DNA from 2 places in the Paenibacillus wynnii genome. Region 1 is predicted to be linked to the other one. Evidence: a T-box and tRNA genes for the amino acid it is inferred to sense, from the RefSeq annotation. Region 1 holds a T-box; the other holds one or more tRNA genes.
What was found. The T-box of region 1 lies ahead of PWYN_RS26730 (valine--tRNA ligase). A T-box ahead of a tRNA ligase gene usually reads a tRNA of that ligase, here a tRNA-Val.
Positions count from the first base shown of each region.

Region 2: it encodes a tRNA-Val, which carries the amino acid that the T-box ahead of PWYN_RS26730 (valine--tRNA ligase) is inferred to sense. The anticodon was not compared.

Region 1 covers NZ_JQCR01000003.1:2,434,649-2,444,004, forward strand. Annotated here, with positions in the region: gene PWYN_RS26725 (bifunctional folylpolyglutamate synthase/dihydrofolate synthase) at 1-671, opposite strand, end outside; gene PWYN_RS26730 (valine--tRNA ligase) at 677-3,313, opposite strand; T-box leader at 3,480-3,769, opposite strand; gene PWYN_RS26735 (LysM peptidoglycan-binding domain-containing protein) at 3,833-5,128, opposite strand; gene PWYN_RS26740 (ROK family protein) at 5,297-6,175, opposite strand; gene PWYN_RS26745 (glycoside hydrolase family 32 protein) at 6,244-7,740, opposite strand; gene PWYN_RS26750 (ABC transporter substrate-binding protein) at 7,820-9,356, opposite strand, start outside.
Region 2 covers NZ_JQCR01000003.1:526,811-536,166, reverse strand. Annotated here, with positions in the region: gene PWYN_RS17710 (hypothetical protein) at 1-441, shown strand, start outside; gene PWYN_RS30695 (CBO0543 family protein) at 458-862, opposite strand; gene PWYN_RS17700 (DUF3892 domain-containing protein) at 1,085-1,336, shown strand; gene PWYN_RS17695 (GNAT family N-acetyltransferase) at 1,460-1,906, opposite strand; gene PWYN_RS17690 (hypothetical protein) at 2,035-2,256, opposite strand; gene PWYN_RS17685 (site-2 protease family protein) at 2,349-3,437, opposite strand; gene PWYN_RS17680 (hypothetical protein) at 3,708-3,893, opposite strand; gene PWYN_RS17675 (sensor domain-containing diguanylate cyclase) at 4,095-5,624, shown strand; gene PWYN_RS17670 (SDR family oxidoreductase) at 5,638-6,537, opposite strand; tRNA gene PWYN_RS17665 (tRNA-Val) at 6,715-6,786, shown strand; gene PWYN_RS17660 (hypothetical protein) at 7,126-7,368, opposite strand; gene PWYN_RS30060 (helix-turn-helix transcriptional regulator) at 7,465-7,758, opposite strand; gene PWYN_RS17650 (DUF3102 domain-containing protein) at 8,010-8,360, opposite strand; gene PWYN_RS17645 (hypothetical protein) at 8,353-8,715, opposite strand; gene PWYN_RS29785 (MerR family transcriptional regulator) at 8,712-8,951, opposite strand; gene PWYN_RS29640 (Rha family transcriptional regulator) at 9,183-9,356, opposite strand, start outside.

The DNA of each region.
Region 1 (9,356 bases):
TTTTCCTTAAGAACCGCCACCGCTTCCGGTTGAGTAACACAACTGATTACAGGAACACCGGGCTTAATGATCCCGGCTTTTTCCGATGCAATCTGCTCCAGCGTATCGCCAAGGACATCCGTATGGTCATAGCCCACATTTGTAATCACCGACACGATCGGGAATACGATATTCGTTACATCAAGCCTTCCCCCAAGCCCTGTCTCCCATACGACAACATCTGGATAACACTCCTGTGAATAGTAGAGGATAGCAAGTGCTGTCGCTACTTCAAACATCGTAGGAGAGCCTAGCTCAGACTCAGCCATTTCATTCACCAGGGGATGCAGGATATTAGACAGTTTGGTCAGTGTTTCCTCAGGGATATCCTCACCGTTATACTGAAAACGGTTCGTAAATTTAGTAATATACGGTGATGTGAATGTACCCACCGAGTACCCGCTTTGAATTAACACACTTGTTAAAAAAGCACAGGTCGAACCTTTCCCGTTCGTCCCAGCAACATGAATGAACTTCAGTCTGCGCTGCGGATTCTCCAGCTTTTCCATAAGCTTCTCGATCCGTTCCAATCCTGGACGAATTCCGAATGGAATGAGGCTGTTAATCCAGTCGACAGCCTCTGTATAGGTCCCTAAAGGGGCAGATCCACTGCCCCCGAGTATATCTCCCATATCCCTTATCCTCTCAGCTCTGCAATACGGGCAAGCACCTTTTCCCGTTTGGCGGAGTAATCGGCTTGCTTAGCCCGTTCCTCTTCGATGACTTTAGCCGGCGCCTTGGCAACGAAGCCTTGATTGCCCAGCTTTTTCTCCACGCGCTCAACCTCATTGTTCAGGGTTTGCACTTCTTTTTCCAGACGGGCAATTTCTTGTTCAATATCAATCAGACCGGACAACGGCAGAAGTAACTCCGCACCCGTAACCACAGCAGACATTACCTTATCCGGTGTTTCTGGATTCAAGCCTGCCTCGAACGAAGAAGTATTACAGAATCGGCTGATGTAATTGTCATTGCGGTTGATGATGCTCAAGGTTTCAGCATTGCTGGCCTTAACGATCAACTCAACCTTCTTACTCATTGGAACATTCACTTCTGCACGGATATTCCGAACGGCTCGGATCACGTCCATCAATAGGTTCATTTCCGCCACAGCTTCAGTGTTCTCCAGTGCAGTGTCGTACTCAGGCCAAGCTGCCAGTGTAATAGTCTCACCGTTATGCGGCAAATGCTGCCAAATCTCTTCGGAGATGAACGGCATGAACGGGTGAATCAAGCGCAGCGTCCGGTCAAGGGTGTATGCAAGGACGGATTGAGTCTTGGCCTTGGCTGCAGGGTTAGTGCCATATAGTGAAAGCTTCGCAAATTCAATGTACCAGTCGCATAAATCGTCCCAGATAAAGTTGTACAGCTGGCGGCCAATCTCTCCGAACTCGTACGAATCCATTAGACGCGTAATATCACGGGAAGTTTCGTTCAGACGGTGTAAAATCCAACGATCAGCCGTGCTAAGCTCCCCTGTAATGTCGATATCTTCAAAGGTTACCCCTTCAAGATTCATAAGGGCAAAGCGTGAAGCATTCCAGATCTTGTTGGCAAAATTCCGCGCCTGCTCCACCCGCTCCCAGCGGAAACGAAGGTCCTGACCTGCAGTGCTACTGGTGGAAATCATATAACGCATAGCATCCGCACCGTATTTCTCGATAACTTCCAGCGGATCAACGCCGTTGCCCAGCGATTTGGACATTTTCAGCCCTTCGGAATCGCGTACCAGACCGTGCATCAACACATCAGCAAACGGCTTCTCTCCCGTGAACTCCATAGCTGTAAAGATCATACGGGCAACCCAGAAGTAAATGATGTCGTAGCCCGTAACAAGTACATTATTCGGATAAAAACGTTCGAAGTCCTTGCTGCTCTCGTCCGGCCAGCCAAGGGTTGAAAACGGCCAAAGCGCCGAGCTGAACCACGTATCCAGTACATCCTCGTCCTGCTTCAAATCATCCAGACCGCTGATTCTCCGTGCTTCCTCTTCATCATGGGCAACTACAAGCTCACCCGTAGATTCTGAGTACCAAGCAGGGATTCGGTGGCCCCACCACAGCTGGCGGGAAATACACCAGTCGCGTACATTCTCAATCCAATTCAAGTAGATTTTCTCAAAGCGATCCGGAACAAAATTAACGCCTTTACCATCCTTCTGAGCATCGATTGCCACTTCAGCCAACGGCTTCATTTTTACGAACCATTGTGTTGACAGATAAGGCTCAACAACAGCACCTGAGCGTTCGCTATGACCTACCTGATGTACATGATCTTCAATAGAGATCAGAACACCCTGCTCTTTAAGATCAGCCGTGATGGCTTTACGGCATTCACTGCGGTCTTGGCCTTGGTAAGGTCCCGCTTCCTCATTCATCGTACCGCTCTCATCCATCACATTGATCTGTGGAAGGTTATGCCGAAGGCCCATTTCAAAGTCATTTGGATCATGAGCCGGTGTAATCTTAACGGCGCCGCTGCCAAATTCCTTATCTACATAATCATCGGCAATAATCGGAATTTCACGGCCGATAATAGGCAGGATCAAAGTTTTGCCGATCAGATCCTTGTAGCGGTCGTCCTCCGGATGTACAGCTACTGCGGTATCACCCAGCATGGTCTCCGGACGTGTTGTTGCTACGGTAATATAGCCGCTTCCGTCTTTCAGCGGGTAACGAAGGTGATACAAGTGTCCGTTAACTTCTTTATATTCAACCTCAATATCAGACAATGCCGTACGGGCAGCAGGGTCCCAGTTAATAATGCGTTTGCCGCGGTAAATCAGGCCTTTTTTATAGAGCTTCACGAACACCTCGCGTACCGCTTTGGACAAGCCATCATCAAGGGTAAAACGCTCGCGTGAGTAGTCCAGTGAAAGGCCCATCTTGGCCCACTGCTCATGGATGGTTTCTGCGTATTGTTCCTTCCATTCCCACACCTGGTCCAGGAATTTCTCACGTCCCAGATCATGCCGGGATATGCCCTGTTGGCGTAGCTTCTGCTCTACCTTTGTTTGTGTGGCGATACCCGCATGGTCTGTTCCCGGCAGCCATAAGGTATCAAAGCCCTGCATCCGCTTCGTACGAATCAGGATATCCTGTAAAGTGAAATCCAGCGCATGTCCGATGTGGAGCATTCCGGTTACATTTGGAGGCGGGATTACAATACTGTAAGGCTGTGCATCCGGTCGCTGGCCCGCACGGAAGTATCCGCCCTCGGTCCAATACGAATACCACTTCTGTTCCGCCGCTTTAGGGTCGTATGTAGTCGGCATATCACTTTTCGACTCATTGGCTACGGTTTGATCTTCCGTCGTATCTTGCAGGTTCGGCAATTCTGCCGAGGTTAAGTTGTCTTGGTCAGCCATTCTCTGATACCTCCGTCACTTTCTCATATTTCGTGGAAAAAGATACTCTAAAAAACACAAAAAGGCCCTCGTCTCAAAGGACGAAAGGCCATTCTTTCGCGGTACCACCTTTGTTTCGCGCCAATAAAGAATAAAACTCCGCTCATGGTTCCTTAAGGTTCCAGCGGCATAGCGCGACACTCATGCAGGGTAACGGCTGCGACCGGCCATATCCTACCCTGTCATTCATGAATAGGATGACAGATTCAGACAGGCGACTCCAGGGCGACTTCGGCTGACATGCATCCTGCGGAATTTCACAGCTACTAATAATTCCGCTCTCTGAAGGGCTGACTGCCTACTCTTCCCATTCCCAGTCTTTGACTAGTATTGCTTACTCCATAATACCTTTAGAGTCAAGCTTAAGTCAACCTGGGTACGAATCCATTAAGGAATATACAAGACTTGACCTTCCTCCACGTTTTGACCCGATAACCGATTATACATGATCAGCTCCCGTGCGCTTAGCTGATACTTATCGGCAATCGTGTCGAGTGTTTCCTCCCGCTGGACAATACAGAGACGGACCTTACGGAACAGATTTGCGCTTTCTTGGCCGCCGATAAATCTGTTTTTCCATTCCTTGTCATTTCCGGAATCCGGAGAGGCTACCGCTGCGGCAGTAGTCACTTCCTCGACATGAAGATTTTCCTGGATCTTACGGTCGCGGCTGGAGTTCAAGAGCGTTGAGAAAGTAATCGGTTCCTTGTCTTCCGCCTTCGGTTCCTTCTTGCTTCCCAAGGCTATTTTGAGATCTGCTTTTTCTTCCGGAACCGGAACAGGAACAGGAATTGATTCGGCTGCCTCTATAAAGTCATTTTCCGCTATAGGAGTGAAGTCGGATGCATCTTCTACTTGGGAAGGAGCCTCATGATGAACATTCTCCTCCATAGAGATATTGTCCGCTTCATAGACATCTATAGTAGCTACCTCAACTTCATCTGCAACGGTACTGTCCTTACGTTCATTGAAGGATGCACCTAGATTCCAGGCTTCTGTCTTTTTCCAGTAATCTCTTATATTCGGCTGTATTCCGCTTGGGTCCTCATTTAAACTGTGCGTATGAACAATGAGTTCATTTTCTCTGCTCTGTTCCGGGATAACGGGAGTCGTCGTCACCTGAAGGTCAACAGCTTCTACACTAGGATTATGGTCTTCGACAGGTTCATCAAAGGTCCCCTCACCAAACGTCCAGAGAGAATTCTCATACAGGGCATCACCCTCGCGTTCATGAGTATCTATAGGTTCGGCAGCAACGCGTTCCCCATCTTCCGGAGTATAAGCAACTGTGTATTCCTCCTGCTGCCATACAGGTACAGCTTCTGTACCGCCGATCCCGCGTAGCGAAAGTACACCTGTTATATTCACACTGCGCATCGTAAGGAGATCAATATCGAAATTCTCAATTTCCACCCCTATGTCTTCAAGCGAGCTGACCCGGGTCAGCGGAACCGTAATCTCAACAGGAATGGCGTGTTCAAGCCTCTCTATCCTATCTTCTTCACTCCGGTAAAGGCCCGTCAGCAGCAGCTGTCCATACAGCTCTGCCCGGTCCTCCCGCTGAATTACCTGGATTTCCGGGAGAAGTTCAACCTCTTCCAGTTCAGCGATTCCCGGAAGCTCTTCCGACAGATGAATGCGTTCATAAATATCAAACCGCAAGCCGTGGGACTGGTCAAACACGGGAAATGTCCTCCTTCTTGGCATAATCTAACCCTGAGACAAGCCCAGAGCATGAGCCCAAACTATTACTCCACTCATGTATATGCATAAAAAAGGGACACATGACAAATTTGACTCCAGTTATCACAACGATGGTGATTTAAGCTCCACGGTGCGGAAGAGATGAGGTTAAGCGTTATGGAGTGCCTTTACCCCAAGCGCCAGTGCACCGCAGAGTCCCGCGTTATCCCCTAATCCTGGAGGGACAATATAATGATCGATATCAGAAATAATCTCTTTAGCACCCACATACCCGTTCAAATTCCTTCTGACTTCTTCACGGACATACGGGAATAACTGGATTTGTTTCATAACACCTCCACCCAGGATAATTTTTTTCGGCGAGACCGTCAAAATCATACCTGTTACTGCCTGTGCAATATAAAAAGCTTCAATTGCCCATGCCTGATGGTCTCTGGGAAGCTCGTATCCTTTGGCCTTCCATCGTGCTTCCAGTGCGGGTCCCGCAGCCATACCTTCTAAGCAATCGCCATGATAGGGGCAAACTCCAGCGAAATGATCGTCCGGATGCCGTCTTGTCAAGACATGACCGCCTTCAGGATGCATGAGTCCATGAATTAATTTACCTTCCGCATAGACGCCAACGCCGACTCCAGTCCCAATGGTATAGTATACGCAGCTATCCAGTCCTTTGGCCGCTCCCCAAGTAGCTTCACCAAGAGCTGCTGCATTAACGTCCGTATCCCATTCGAAGGGTACAGGAAATAAGTTCTTAAGCGTCCCTACAAAATCAAACCCTGCCCAACCTGGCTTCGGTGTCGTTGTCACATATCCGTAATTGGGACTAGAACGATCTATATCTATAGGTCCAAAAGCTCCAATGCCGATACTATCCACTTTTTTGGCTTGAAAATAAGCAATGACCTTTTCCAAGGTCGGTTCAGGCTGTTCTGTTGGAAAATGAATACGATCCATAATTTCTCCGTGTTCATTTCCGATTCCGCAGACGAATTTAGTACCGCCCGCTTCAATAGCACCAATACGCATTCTCAGTTCCACCTCTCTTAAAAAAACCTCCACTATGTAACAGCTGGAGGTGTTCTCATCTCTTATATTTAGCCTGATATTGCAGCCAGCGAATAAATGGACTTCAACGGGTGAAGCGAGAGTGATACTACCTTGGCTTCTCCCCCTTTTGCATACATCTCCATACCTGTACTAGATGGGTCCGGAAAAATTTGATCTGTGATCACGATCTCTCCATCCATAGCAAACACTTCTATAGAAGAATGATCTACAAAGACATGAAGTTTTAAGTGTCCATTCTTAGTGTCCATCTGTACCCCATGCTTACATGGGAACGCCTCGTGGAACCCGGATTCTCCCGAATGGGTGCGGTCAACAAACAAAGTCTGAGATATAGTGTTATAACCGACAATCGTTACCTCATGCGATGATTTCCGAAGCTTGAAGCCCACTTCTTCCGCATCACCCAAATCGATCTCACATTCAATCTCATAGTACTCATAGTCAAGGCCGGATAGTAGATTTTGACCTGAACAGATGGTTGCATCATTCCAGCTTAACCCTTCCATCCGCAGCATCCGCAGCTCGGAAATCGGCTCCTGCACCAATCTGACCCCAGCTGTTCCGGTCTTCAAATGAAGTGTGCGGGGCAGCGTCATCGCACTTCTCCAACTTATAGTCGGAGTGAGATTTGCATATTTCCAGTTGCTCATCCAGCCTATAAACAGCTTGCTATTATCCGTTGCTTGAACATCCGACCAAGTCACACCCGCATAATTATCTCGCCCATGATCCAGCCATATTACAGTATCAGGGGATGCTTCATTTATGAACACACTGCCATCAAAGCTTCCAATAAAATATTGGGTTCTCGACCCTTCCGCGAACTGCGGATCATCACCGATACTAACAATCAGAACCCATTGGGTCTGGTCCACACTGCCGTCCACTGGAAGCTCAATCAAATCAGGACATTCCCATACCCCATCATGAGAGCCTTCCACAGCGCCAAATTCACTTTGAAATGTCCATTCTATTAAATTGGGAGACGTATAAAAATGAACACGATCACCCGCCGCAAGCACCATAACCCATTCTTTCTTAGAAGCATACCAGAATACTTTGGGGTCACGGAAATCAGTAATTTGCTCATTGCTAAGCACAGGGTTCCCCCCATATACCGTCCATGTTCTGCCTTTGTCTTGACTGTAGGCTAGACTTTGCCGCTGTCTTGGACGCCCCGTCTCCGGATACGCATCAGCATGCGTAAAGATAGCTACTAGACCCGGCTTCCCACCAAAAAATCCACTGGTATCCTCCCAATCTACTACTGCGCTTCCTGAGAAAATCTGGCCGTTCTCGTCGGGTTCCAATGCAATCGGGCGATGCTCCCAGTGAACCAAGTCCGTACTGATGGCATGCCCCCAGTGCATGGGTCCCCAAGTGGTGCCTTCCGGATGATGTTGATAGAACAAGTGATATTCACCTTCAAAATATACCATTCCATTTGGATCATTCATCCATTTCTCCGGTGGCGTAAAGTGAAACTGCGCCCGGTATTTCTCTCTACTAGTATGATCTATCATCTCTGTCACTCCCATGAAATAGTAACGCCGAAGAATGATCCAATATTGGAGCATCCTCCGGCGATTGAATGATTACCCTTTATTCGCTAGCTGCATTTCTCTCATAGCCATCTTGTTTGATTTTCAGCCATTCCTGTAAACCAAGACGATCTAATTCTTTGAGATAAGCAGCCCAATCTTGCTCTACGTTCCCGTTCTCGGTCCATTCCGCACGCTTCATTAATACATACGGAAACAAATCAGCTTCGATGGCGGAGATCCGGTCCAAATCTTCCAAAGAGAAGAATACTCGTGGGTAAATATTGCTAGCTTTCATATCCGGTACATAGGTAGTCTTTAGGATATCCAATCTCCAAGCTGCATCATCAGGCATTGTTGTTACCTTGCCATAATAAGTATCCAGAATCGCGAGCGGACCCCCAACGCTGGTCTTCGATCTCAATTCACCCGGGGCCGTTCCTTCCAATGGCAAATGCTTCAGCATGTTAGCCGCTTCATCGAATTCAAAGATATTTTGCTGTGCATCATCCCCGTACGTTCCCCAGTTATTTTGTACCGATTGAAGCGGATCGTAGAGTTGATCCATCCATTTAGCAGTAGCTTCGAGATTTTTGTTATCTTTAGTTACAACCATTCTTCCTCTGTCAAAACCCATTCCGTTCGATCTGACAACATTTTTCGTCCCGTCCGGTCCGGCAAGTGCAGGCATTGGTTCATAGGTATCATTCATTCCCGATACGTTTGCTTTATCCCAAGTGAAGTAGAGCCCATATAGATTCTCTTTACCTTTGGCAATAAAAGTGTTCCAGTCCTGAGTGATGTACTCAACATCGATTAACCCTTCTTTGTACAATTCGTTAAAATATTTAACGCCCTCTTTATATCCATCTTGGGAAGCTGCAAACGAAACTTTGCCATCATCACTTACAAGCGTCAAATCCCAGTTCATCCCCGGTCCAAAGGAGCCAAATAGGAATCCAATGTCTTCGTTGCCGCCGTTAGCATTAATGAACGAAACCGGAATCTCATCCGCTTTACCGTTACCATTTGGATCTTGGGTCTTGAAGGCAATCAATACTTTCTTCAATTCTTCCGTTGTGGTTGGCATTTCAAGATTAAGCTTCTTGAGCCATTCCACATTGATCCAAGGGATGTTGTTAACAGAGTGGATACTTTCTTTACCTGCACCCAGCTCTTCAATCCAAGGTAGCGAATAAATATGTCCATCTGGAGCTGTAATCATCGCTTTATATTGAGGCACCTGCTCAAGCACCTTTTTGAAATTCGGCATTTGATTCTCAACAATATCATCCAACGGTATGATCGTGCCGTCTTTAGCCAGCTTCAAAAGATCATAATCCGTTAATCCTGCGTCAAAGATGGCATCGGGAAGTTCTCCCGTAGCAAGTGCCAGGTTTCTTTTCTCGGCGAATATGTCATTGGTATAATTAGTCCAGTCAATGTGTATTCCAGTTGTCTCCTCCAAGCGCTTAAATACCAGCTTTTCATTGGGATCGGCGGGTGCCAGAACGTTGCTTTGGGTCATAAACTTCAGACTTGGTTTAGAATCGGAGCTCTTGTTAGAACCATTGTTCGTTGCAGTCGAATCATTGGCA
Region 2 (9,356 bases), 1.9 Mb from region 1:
TTTGAGCATTCCATGAATTTAGAACTAGTGATTAGTTCTCTTAAAGAGAACGGAATCCGTAAAGAACATATCTTTGCTGTCCCTTTAACCAATCGCAAAAAAGAACGCAGTCTCTTTGACAGCATCCATAATGCAGACGGTATTTCACTGATTAGCACAGGTGCTGCTTTAGGCACTGCTTTTTCGGTTATTGGTGCAAGCATTGGTTTCAGGCTGCAGTGGGGTCCGATTTATTGGGGACTTATCGGTGCCGGATCAGGCTTTTTATTAGGTTTTTTAATTGATTTGTTTTATTACAAAATAATTAGGAGGAACCACCGGATTCTACAGGGAAAAAGACCTGAGGTCATATTGATTATAGAATGCGATGAGGCAAAGGGGGATACCGTGGAACATATTCTTTGGCATCATTTCGCCTTAGGAACAGCACGTATAAGTTAACTTCCCCTTAATTAGTTCATTTACATAACCGTCTATAGATTCTTACAACAATAAGCCTGGTGAATAGCGTGTTGAAATTAACTCCCAAAAATGTGTGATACCCTCTCCAAGCGTTACCCCATTTAATTAATCCGGTATTTCGTTCAGCCCAAGTCTCGACGATTAGAAGGGGAACGGAAAAATATATTGATTTATACAGGATTACTAGAATCTTATCTTTTTTAGCGATTTGATTATAGATAACATTAGCCAATGGATACAGTAGAGTATCAAATAAAATATGTATCCTGAAAATTTTTGGAAAAAGCCGTGTAGGATACGAAATGAGTTCATAATGTGTAAGAATTTTATCCATTATCACATTAGTAACTGCACTATATAGGTAAATAATCATCCATTTTTTTCGGGGGCGTTTGTTCATTACAAAAGGCAATAATGATATCGATACGACCAACAAGGCCTCCAAAAACCGAATTTCGCTTTTTTTACTAATCATCTCCAGAAGCCTCCTTCCTTTTCAGGATTAGTGTACTCCACTCGATATATTTTAATCCGTTAGTAAAGGAGACCTGAAGATAACACAACATAAGATGAATAATTTAACGGCTCTCTTGTGATACTAAGGAATGAGGAGGCGATTACAATGGAACAAGGAAATACACAGCAGAATCAACAAGAAGAGGTTGTTGCCGTAAGAAAAAACGGAGATGGCGATATCGTTGATTTGAAGTTAACTTCCGGAAAAGTTGTTGATTATAAAACCGCCCAGTCGATGGTAAAGAATAATGAAATTCAGAATTTAAACGTTTTTAAGGGTCGGGATAACGAAGAGCATCTTAGATCCAATGCGGATGGACGTAAAGACAACAATCTTGATAACTTGCCCAACTTTTAATTCTCGGAGTCATGTCTCGGGGATTTCAAACCATATCGGTACATCACTAAAAAGACAGAACAAAGGCTCAGCATTCGCTGAGCCTTTGTTCTAGTATATAAAACGCAAGTACCGTAGAGCAGCTTATTTAAGATCTTTTTGCATCCGTACATGAAGAATCCCTGCATCATAGAACGGCTCGGTAGAGATAACTTCATAGCCCAGCTTAGTATAGAACGGTTCTGCCTGGCATTGTCCATCCAATATCGAATTCTCCAGCCCCAACTCACGGGCCATCTCCTCTAGCGCCAGCAGAAGAACACGTCCATACCCCTTCGAGCGATAGTCCTTCAAGACAGCCACACGCTGCATTTTGGCAGCACCCGCTTTGTAATAAATCAATCTCCCCGTGGCGACGGCGATTCCCTCATCCATAAGAAGGATATGATGCGCATTACAGCCAACCACATCATACTCATCAATTTCCTCTTCAGCCGGTACTTGTTGTTCCTCTACGAATACCTTTGTGCGAATATCCAGCCCTATCTGAAGCTGCTCCTCTGTCGTAACACGTACAATTTCCGCTGCCATTACCTTAAACTCCTCTCTCTATATCCAAACGATAATTGACCTATTATACAGAATAATCTTTTTTCTGTATAGCCGTGTCCTCGACCAACATAAGAGAGGTTTCTTCAGCCCTACACGGAAATCCGACCTTAATCGGTGGAGTAGACATCTTCAGGTATGGACCGATCATATACATCCTGCATAACCGGAGTCAACGGTTCGTAACGGGTGTCTGTATGCAAACTTTCTTTCATAGACGGCATCTCTCTTAGTTCTGTATACACCGGGGCCTGCTCCTCTTTGGAACACCCTGCAAGCACCAACATCATAAATACATACGTTGCTAAGAACCATCCTGTTTTGTTCGGCAAAATTATTAACCCCTTTCGTCATCACCTGCTGCAACTTATCGTTAACAGCTTTGACGACTTGGGTCATTCTAAAACATTCGGATGTTTACAAATTACACGTTGCCTACAGTATGCACCAAATACATCATACCGGCTAAGAATCCAGCCAAGAGAAAATAAGCCGTGCCGTACTTCCAGCGTGCGTTGACAGGTACATCGTAGTATTTTTCATTATCAAAGACTGTAAGTTGTACCTCCAAATGCATTTTGAGATGCAAACCATTTTCCAATAACACCTTTTCCAAACCTATAACTTTGACTTTATGGATTAACCCTTGCACCGGAAGAGGCATTGTACCTTCAAACTTCAGGCCTTCCCATTGTGTTGTAACGTACTGCTGTTGATTCATATCACTATAAGTGCTGAAAGGCAGATCTCTTCGATGCTCGGGTCCCGGAATTAGATACCCCTCCGCCAGCAAAGGCTCCACTGGAATTAAAAATCCTCTCGTAATGGACTGCAGCCCACTCTTTTTGCGTCGCCGGATATACTTGTTAAACAGATCATAAGCAAATAGTGCCCAAATGATAAAGAACAAGATGGATTTTAAATAAATAATAACGACCAGACCGCCTACAAGTCCAACCAACCATAACCAGCGTGTAACCGCGATTGCAATACGGCCTCCGTCCAGCGGATGGATCGGCAGCAAATTAATTAAATTCAGAAAGAAACCAATATAAGCAAGTGAAAACAGCAACGGACTATCCATATAATAGGCTGCTCCAAAAACGGCTACTGCCCCCAATGTACCGAGCACAGGACCGCCAAAGGCAATATAAGCTTCCGTCTTGGCATCCAGCGGACGCTTTTTCATAGCAATTAAAGCACCGACGAAAGGTATAAACAGCGGAGCACTGACCGGAAGACCTTTCTGCTTGGCCGCAATGACGTGACCCAACTCATGAACAAGCAGGAGCAGTACAAATCCGGTAGCGAAACCCCACGGATAAATAAGAGCGTAAGCCCAAATCGAAACCATCATTGAAAGAAGAGGGCCGACAATCTTACTGAATTTAAGAATGGATAAAAGAGCCTTTCCTTTAACTAATAAAAAAGCAGCACCGCCGCCTAACCATTTTAGCGGGTTTAGATTATTTTTTTTCGATTCATTTTGCGGCAAGTTCTCTAACTCCTTCATCTTTAAATTTATCTATGAAATCCAAACAAAAACAGGAATCTCAAAACAAGTCTCCACCATTGGGTGCGATCTACCTCCACAGCGACTCCTCCAGTTCAAAGTTAATTGCAACTTTTATTTTAACATAACCACTTAGACTTTTCCTCTTCGGGGAAGGTGCGCGAACCCTGACTAAAATAAACAAGAGACCCCTCAGCAAATTTGCAGTCGAGGTCTCTTGTTTGGCTGAATATTAACGATTGAGCATATGAAAGACAGCCGTTGGACTTATCATCTATGGGGATGTTGATCGTTGTTTTTGAATTTAACAACTTCATCCAGATCCTTGATCATTTCTTTACGGCGATCATTCTTATCCTGCTGCATCTGCTGGGCCTGGTGGCTGTTCACTGGTTCTTGCTCCAGCTCTTTAACAGTATTGATTAAATTTTTATCCGGTATGTTGGTATGCTCCATGGTTTTGCCTCCCTCTATTCAATTTCAATTCCTGTTATATGTTCCTCATGAAGGTACCGAACTATACAAGCTGTCATCTATGATCAAGTATTATTTAAATTTTAAAATCGACAAAACACGACACTTTAATTTAATATACTACTATACGGCTCTGCAGCTTTACTTTCGGCATAAGCGCCCAAATGGAAGGGGACAATAGGAATGAACCTGTCGGAAGTTTTATTAACCTTAGTCGTTTATTTACTCCCTATGCTGTTCTTTTTCTATATGGGTCTTGATGTCCTGGTGCGTAATCCCAAAAAAACTGAACATAGGCTAGTTAGCCTGATTACCGGATGCTATTTCCTGCTATTCCTCGAAGAGTACATCCGATTCTTACTGCCTATTAGTTATAGTCCTCCATTAACTGCAATAATGTTTTCTAGTATAGGTATTATGCTTCCAGGACTTGGATTTCACTTCTTTGCCAAAATAACAAGGATGGACAAGCGCTTACCTAAGCTATTGAACCCGTATATTTTTTATGTCCATCTTCTGATCATTCCCATCAATTTAATCAGTAACAAAAATTACATATCGTCCCAAAAATTCATAACAGCCGGAGTTTGGAAATGGCCAGTCTTTAACTCTGCTTATTATGCGGGGCTGACCGTCAGCATTCTAATTAGCGCTCTAACCTTGTTCATTCTATTCAAAGCTAAGTCGAGTGCAGGCTCACCAGAATATAAAGCGATTTTTAATTTGATGATTGTAGGCACTATTCTGACCCTAGGTTGGACTGCTATATTCGGATACTTCCGATTTGGAGAAAAGATTCCCCCTTTCCCCTATTTATACGCAGGTATTATATGGTGCTTCCTTCTCCAGCTTGCCATGAAAAAATATGAGTTTCTGAACTTCAATAATCAAAGGTACGAGAAGCTGTTCAACCTCAACCCTGCAGCTATATTGCTTATTGAAATTTCGGGCATTATAAAGGAGGCCAATCCCAGCGCCAGATTAATGCTCAATCATATTGATCTGGATCATGCGGTACTGAACGCTTTAGCTAGTGCAGAGCTTAGTAACAGTCTGAAGAAAAGACAGGAAATTAAGGAGCTGGAGACATCCATTCAAAATGGGGACACATTTTTAGACGTTCTAATTGATGGTGATTATGTCTCTGTGGATAATCAGCCCCATGTCATTTTGATCATTCGAAATATAACCTTACAGAAGGAGAATCAGAAACAAATTGTTTTCCTCGCTTACCATGATCCATTGACCCTTCTTCCGAACCGGAGGTACTTCTACGAAAAGCTGGCTGAAGCTATCAATGAGGCTAAGTCGCTTGGTCATCATTTGGCAGTTATCCTTATCGATCTAGATGATTTCAAGGATACGAACGATAGATATGGGCATGAGGCAGGAGATGAGGTGCTGCGGCATACCGCACACTTGATCAAGGAGGTTGTAGGCCAAAAGGGCGTAGCGGCAAGATTAGGCGGAGATGAATTTGTATTTTTCCTAAGTCCCATTCCGTCTATTTCATATATACAGGTTACCCTCCAGCAGTTAGAAACAAAGTTCTTGCACACCGATCTACAATATAAGGATAAAAGCCTCACTGTTAAAATGAGTATGGGTTATAGCTTTTATCCAGATGATGGACAAGACGAAGATACTATTCTGAATAATGCAGATAAAGCCATGTATCGTGCCAAAAGAAATCGAAAGCAGCAGCTTCTGTAGAGGACAACTGCCCCTATGATTCCACCATCTCTCCTCCGCCAACATGAAGAATTTGCCCCGATACATAGGCAGAATCATCTGAGGCCAGGTATACATAAGCCGGTGCTAATTCAAAAGGCTGACCTGCCCGTTTCATCGGCACCTCTGTTCCAAAGGTCTTAACCTTTTCTGCCGGGAAGCTTGCCGGAATTAAGGGTGTCCAAATGGGGCCTGGGGCTACTCCATTCACTCGAATTTTCTGATCTACTAATGAAAGTGAAAGAACTCTAGTAAACGATACGATTGCCCCTTTCGTGGATGAGTAATCAATTAACGTTTTCTCTCCCCGATATGCGGTCACAGATGCCGTATTGATGATAGAACTGCCAGCCTTCATATGGGGCAGAGCCGCTTTAGTCATATAAAAATAGGATAGAACATTCGTCCGAAACGTCATATCCAATTGGGCACTTGTGATATCAAGAATACTCTGCTGAGGAAACTGGACGGCGTGATTATTCACAAGAACATCAATTCTCCCGAAGGCCTCCACTGCTTTTACAACAACGGACTTGCAGTTTTCCTCTTCCTTTAGATCCGTGGCCATGGTTAAGCATTTTCTTCCAAGTTGTTCGATTCGCTGTCTTGTCTCAGCAGCATCCTGATGCTCATCATAATAAACAATAACTATATCTGCCCCTTCTTTAGCGAAGGCGATCGCGACAGCACGGCCTATCCCGCTGTCCCCGCCTGTAATAAGAGCAACTTTGTTACTTAGCTTGCCGCTTCCTATATAACATGGATTCTCCGAGATGGGACGAGGAACCATTAAGTATTCAAAGCCCGGCTGCCTCCTCTGTTCTTGCGGGGGGAATGTAAGCGGAACGTTCTTGCATTGGACCTCCGAACTATAATACGGGTAAGACGGATACATGGCCGTTTCTCTCCTTCTCATTCAATTTCCAATAACGTTCAGGTAATTAAACAGATCGAGAAATCATATGCGGTTAGGCTAGGCCATTATGTACTTATGAAAGTGCATGACATACGGGGACTGACTAAAAAACAATTGCATTCAACATTATTCCTATGGTATTATAAATTTCGTTGCAGGACGGTAGCTCAGCGGGAGAGCACTATCTTGACAGGGTAGGGGTCATGGGTTCGAATCCCATCCGTCCTATATAGTACAGATCATGAAAGCCTTGATATTCAAGGCTTTTTTTGTTGGTACAAAACGTTGGAATTGTATGGTACAGCGTGACAAACGTTCCATTGATGTTATTTTGATGTGAAACTATTTGGCAAGCCCTAATAAAGAACTTGAAAATCCGCTAAAATCTCAATAAGAGATCAACGGATTTTGTTCTGACGGCTTACTAGAAAAATGGTTGAAGTTTCGAAAGCACTCGGATAGTCAGCAACTTAAAATGCTTGAAGTACAAAATCAAATCTTCAGAAAACTAGATGTAATTCCTCCAAAAGAATTAAAAAATCTTCCGGTCGATGGAGAACCAGAAGATCATTCGTAAGGCGAATTTATTTTCACATATTTTCTCACTATAAAATGGGCAATTATTAAGCTTACAAAGAAATATATCGGGAGCCCCAATACCTTAGGTCTTTGAACTAGAGGTATTAATCCGATAGTGAAAATTTGAACCATCCAACAAACGCCTAAGGCAATCAAATAAGAACCAAAACATGATAAAACATGAAGAATTTTTCTTAATAAAGGGCTTAATTTATGAACTTCATTCTCCATGTTTTTCACTCCTTTTTTCTAATCTGTGCCTTCAACACGTATTATACAGAGAAATTTGGTAAAAAGAAACAGCGATCTTATGCGCGTTAACTAGCATTATTTCAGTTGACGCACGTACTCTTCTTCTGCTTGCTTTTTTGCCCATTGCATAACTTCTGACCATATCACCCGGATCTGCCGCTCTCCAAAATTGTAAGAAGGAAAGCCGGTTTGTTTCCTCATCTCATACGCTTTACGCTCACTAATCTGCATGCGCTCTGCCATTTGTGGGATCGTCATTAAGTCTCCATGCTGGTATGATGCGATTTCTGCGAGTACCTGCTTCTTAATCTCCAGTTTCATTAATTCAATGGCCTGGACAAACAACTCGAAGGCCTCTTCCTGGATCAAAGTTAAACCTCCTCTCACAACGGATCTAACCTTCCGATTCAGAAGGTCCGAAAACGCAATATTCCGTTCTCAGACTTGTCATCGTTTCGGCCAATAGTTCCGCTCTTCCTCTTCTCGCTTCCACCGATCAAGGCTGACCGAGCTGAACAAGTATCGGGGATTCTTACTTCCATCTGCACCAACGGTCCGATGCTACGGACAACCGTTCCAATATCCGCTTTTCTGCTTCTGCAACATGCTCGGCTACGATATCAGCAATTGCCTTTTCGATTGACATCACTCTTACACCTCGCTTTCTCATGTATCGCCCAATCATCCGATTCAGGCAGCGCAAGCATTTCGAATATTTTCCCAACCTGCAAAGTTGGCGACATCGCCAGGTTTCCGAATTGTTCGTAGGCGTGAATGAATTTTTGAGCCGTGCTGTGATCGATGTCGATGGATGAAAGCCAGACCATCCATTCTCCATGAGCAAGATCATTTTTCTTAACGTGTTTGAGCCTTTTACCGATTTCAAAAATCGATTGCCCAGCGATCTGCTTAAAGCTATTAATCTCAGCCGTGATGACCTTCAAATCAGATGAAAGAGTTAGCTCATTCATGTACGCTCCCCTTAAGATGAGAATTAATCCAGATGCCGTATGGCGAAGGACTATCATCTGACTCCCCAGGAACGCCTGCGCAAAGAATGGTTTGTGTAGCGGATTGATGAAAACAGAACATGTATGCTTCATCCAGTTCAAGACTTACTGATCCGATTTTAAATGCGATGCAGATCTGATCGTCCGAAATAGACGCAAGATCTGGATTGCTTACGGTTCCGTTCCAATAAGCAAAGATTTCAGAACTGCGGGAGATTTCGACCGAGCATTCAGCATTTAAAATGTGAATCTCCCGCAGCAGATCACGAAAATGTTCAGGTGTGCATTCATCGAGAATTATGGAAGAATTGTTCATTCGGTTGCTCCTTTCGATGGGAAAATCTGCCCTTCGCGTTTGGTTTTTTCCCACCAACAAAGGAAGTCTTCCCTGTCCGCTAGTACAGACTTCGGGCCAACTTTAAAGCTTGGAATGCCACCAATGTCAGGATTTGTGCTCATTAAAACGTATACCTTTCGCTTGGATAAGCTAGTAAATTCGGAAATTTGCTTAGCGGTTAGATGGGGTGGAAGGTACATTTTTTTTACCATCATTTTTTTCACCTCGCTGTTGTGCGATTATCTAACTAACTCATCAACGGTACAGACAAGCTCATTCCCTGACATTTAGCCATTGGTATTGATGATCAATCTCGTGACAGTGACGGCAAGCCAAATGGCGTGTATGGATCGGCTGTGATGTCGACCTTGGCAGCACGCTTATCCTGAGCCCCTTTGATAGCTTGCTGAATACTAGGTTTTCTGAGGTTTTCATAAACTTTGTGTTCAGCTGTCTTGGTACGAACTTTCAATGAAGAAATCACTCAACCGAAAATTCGGTTCAGTTAGCAATGCCTTAATGTAGCCATCAATTTTAGCTAATAGATGACCATGTCTTACGTCTGTCATTTCTGCAACATCGCGGCTGTCAACGAGCAATTGTCCGTTTTGATTTAAAAT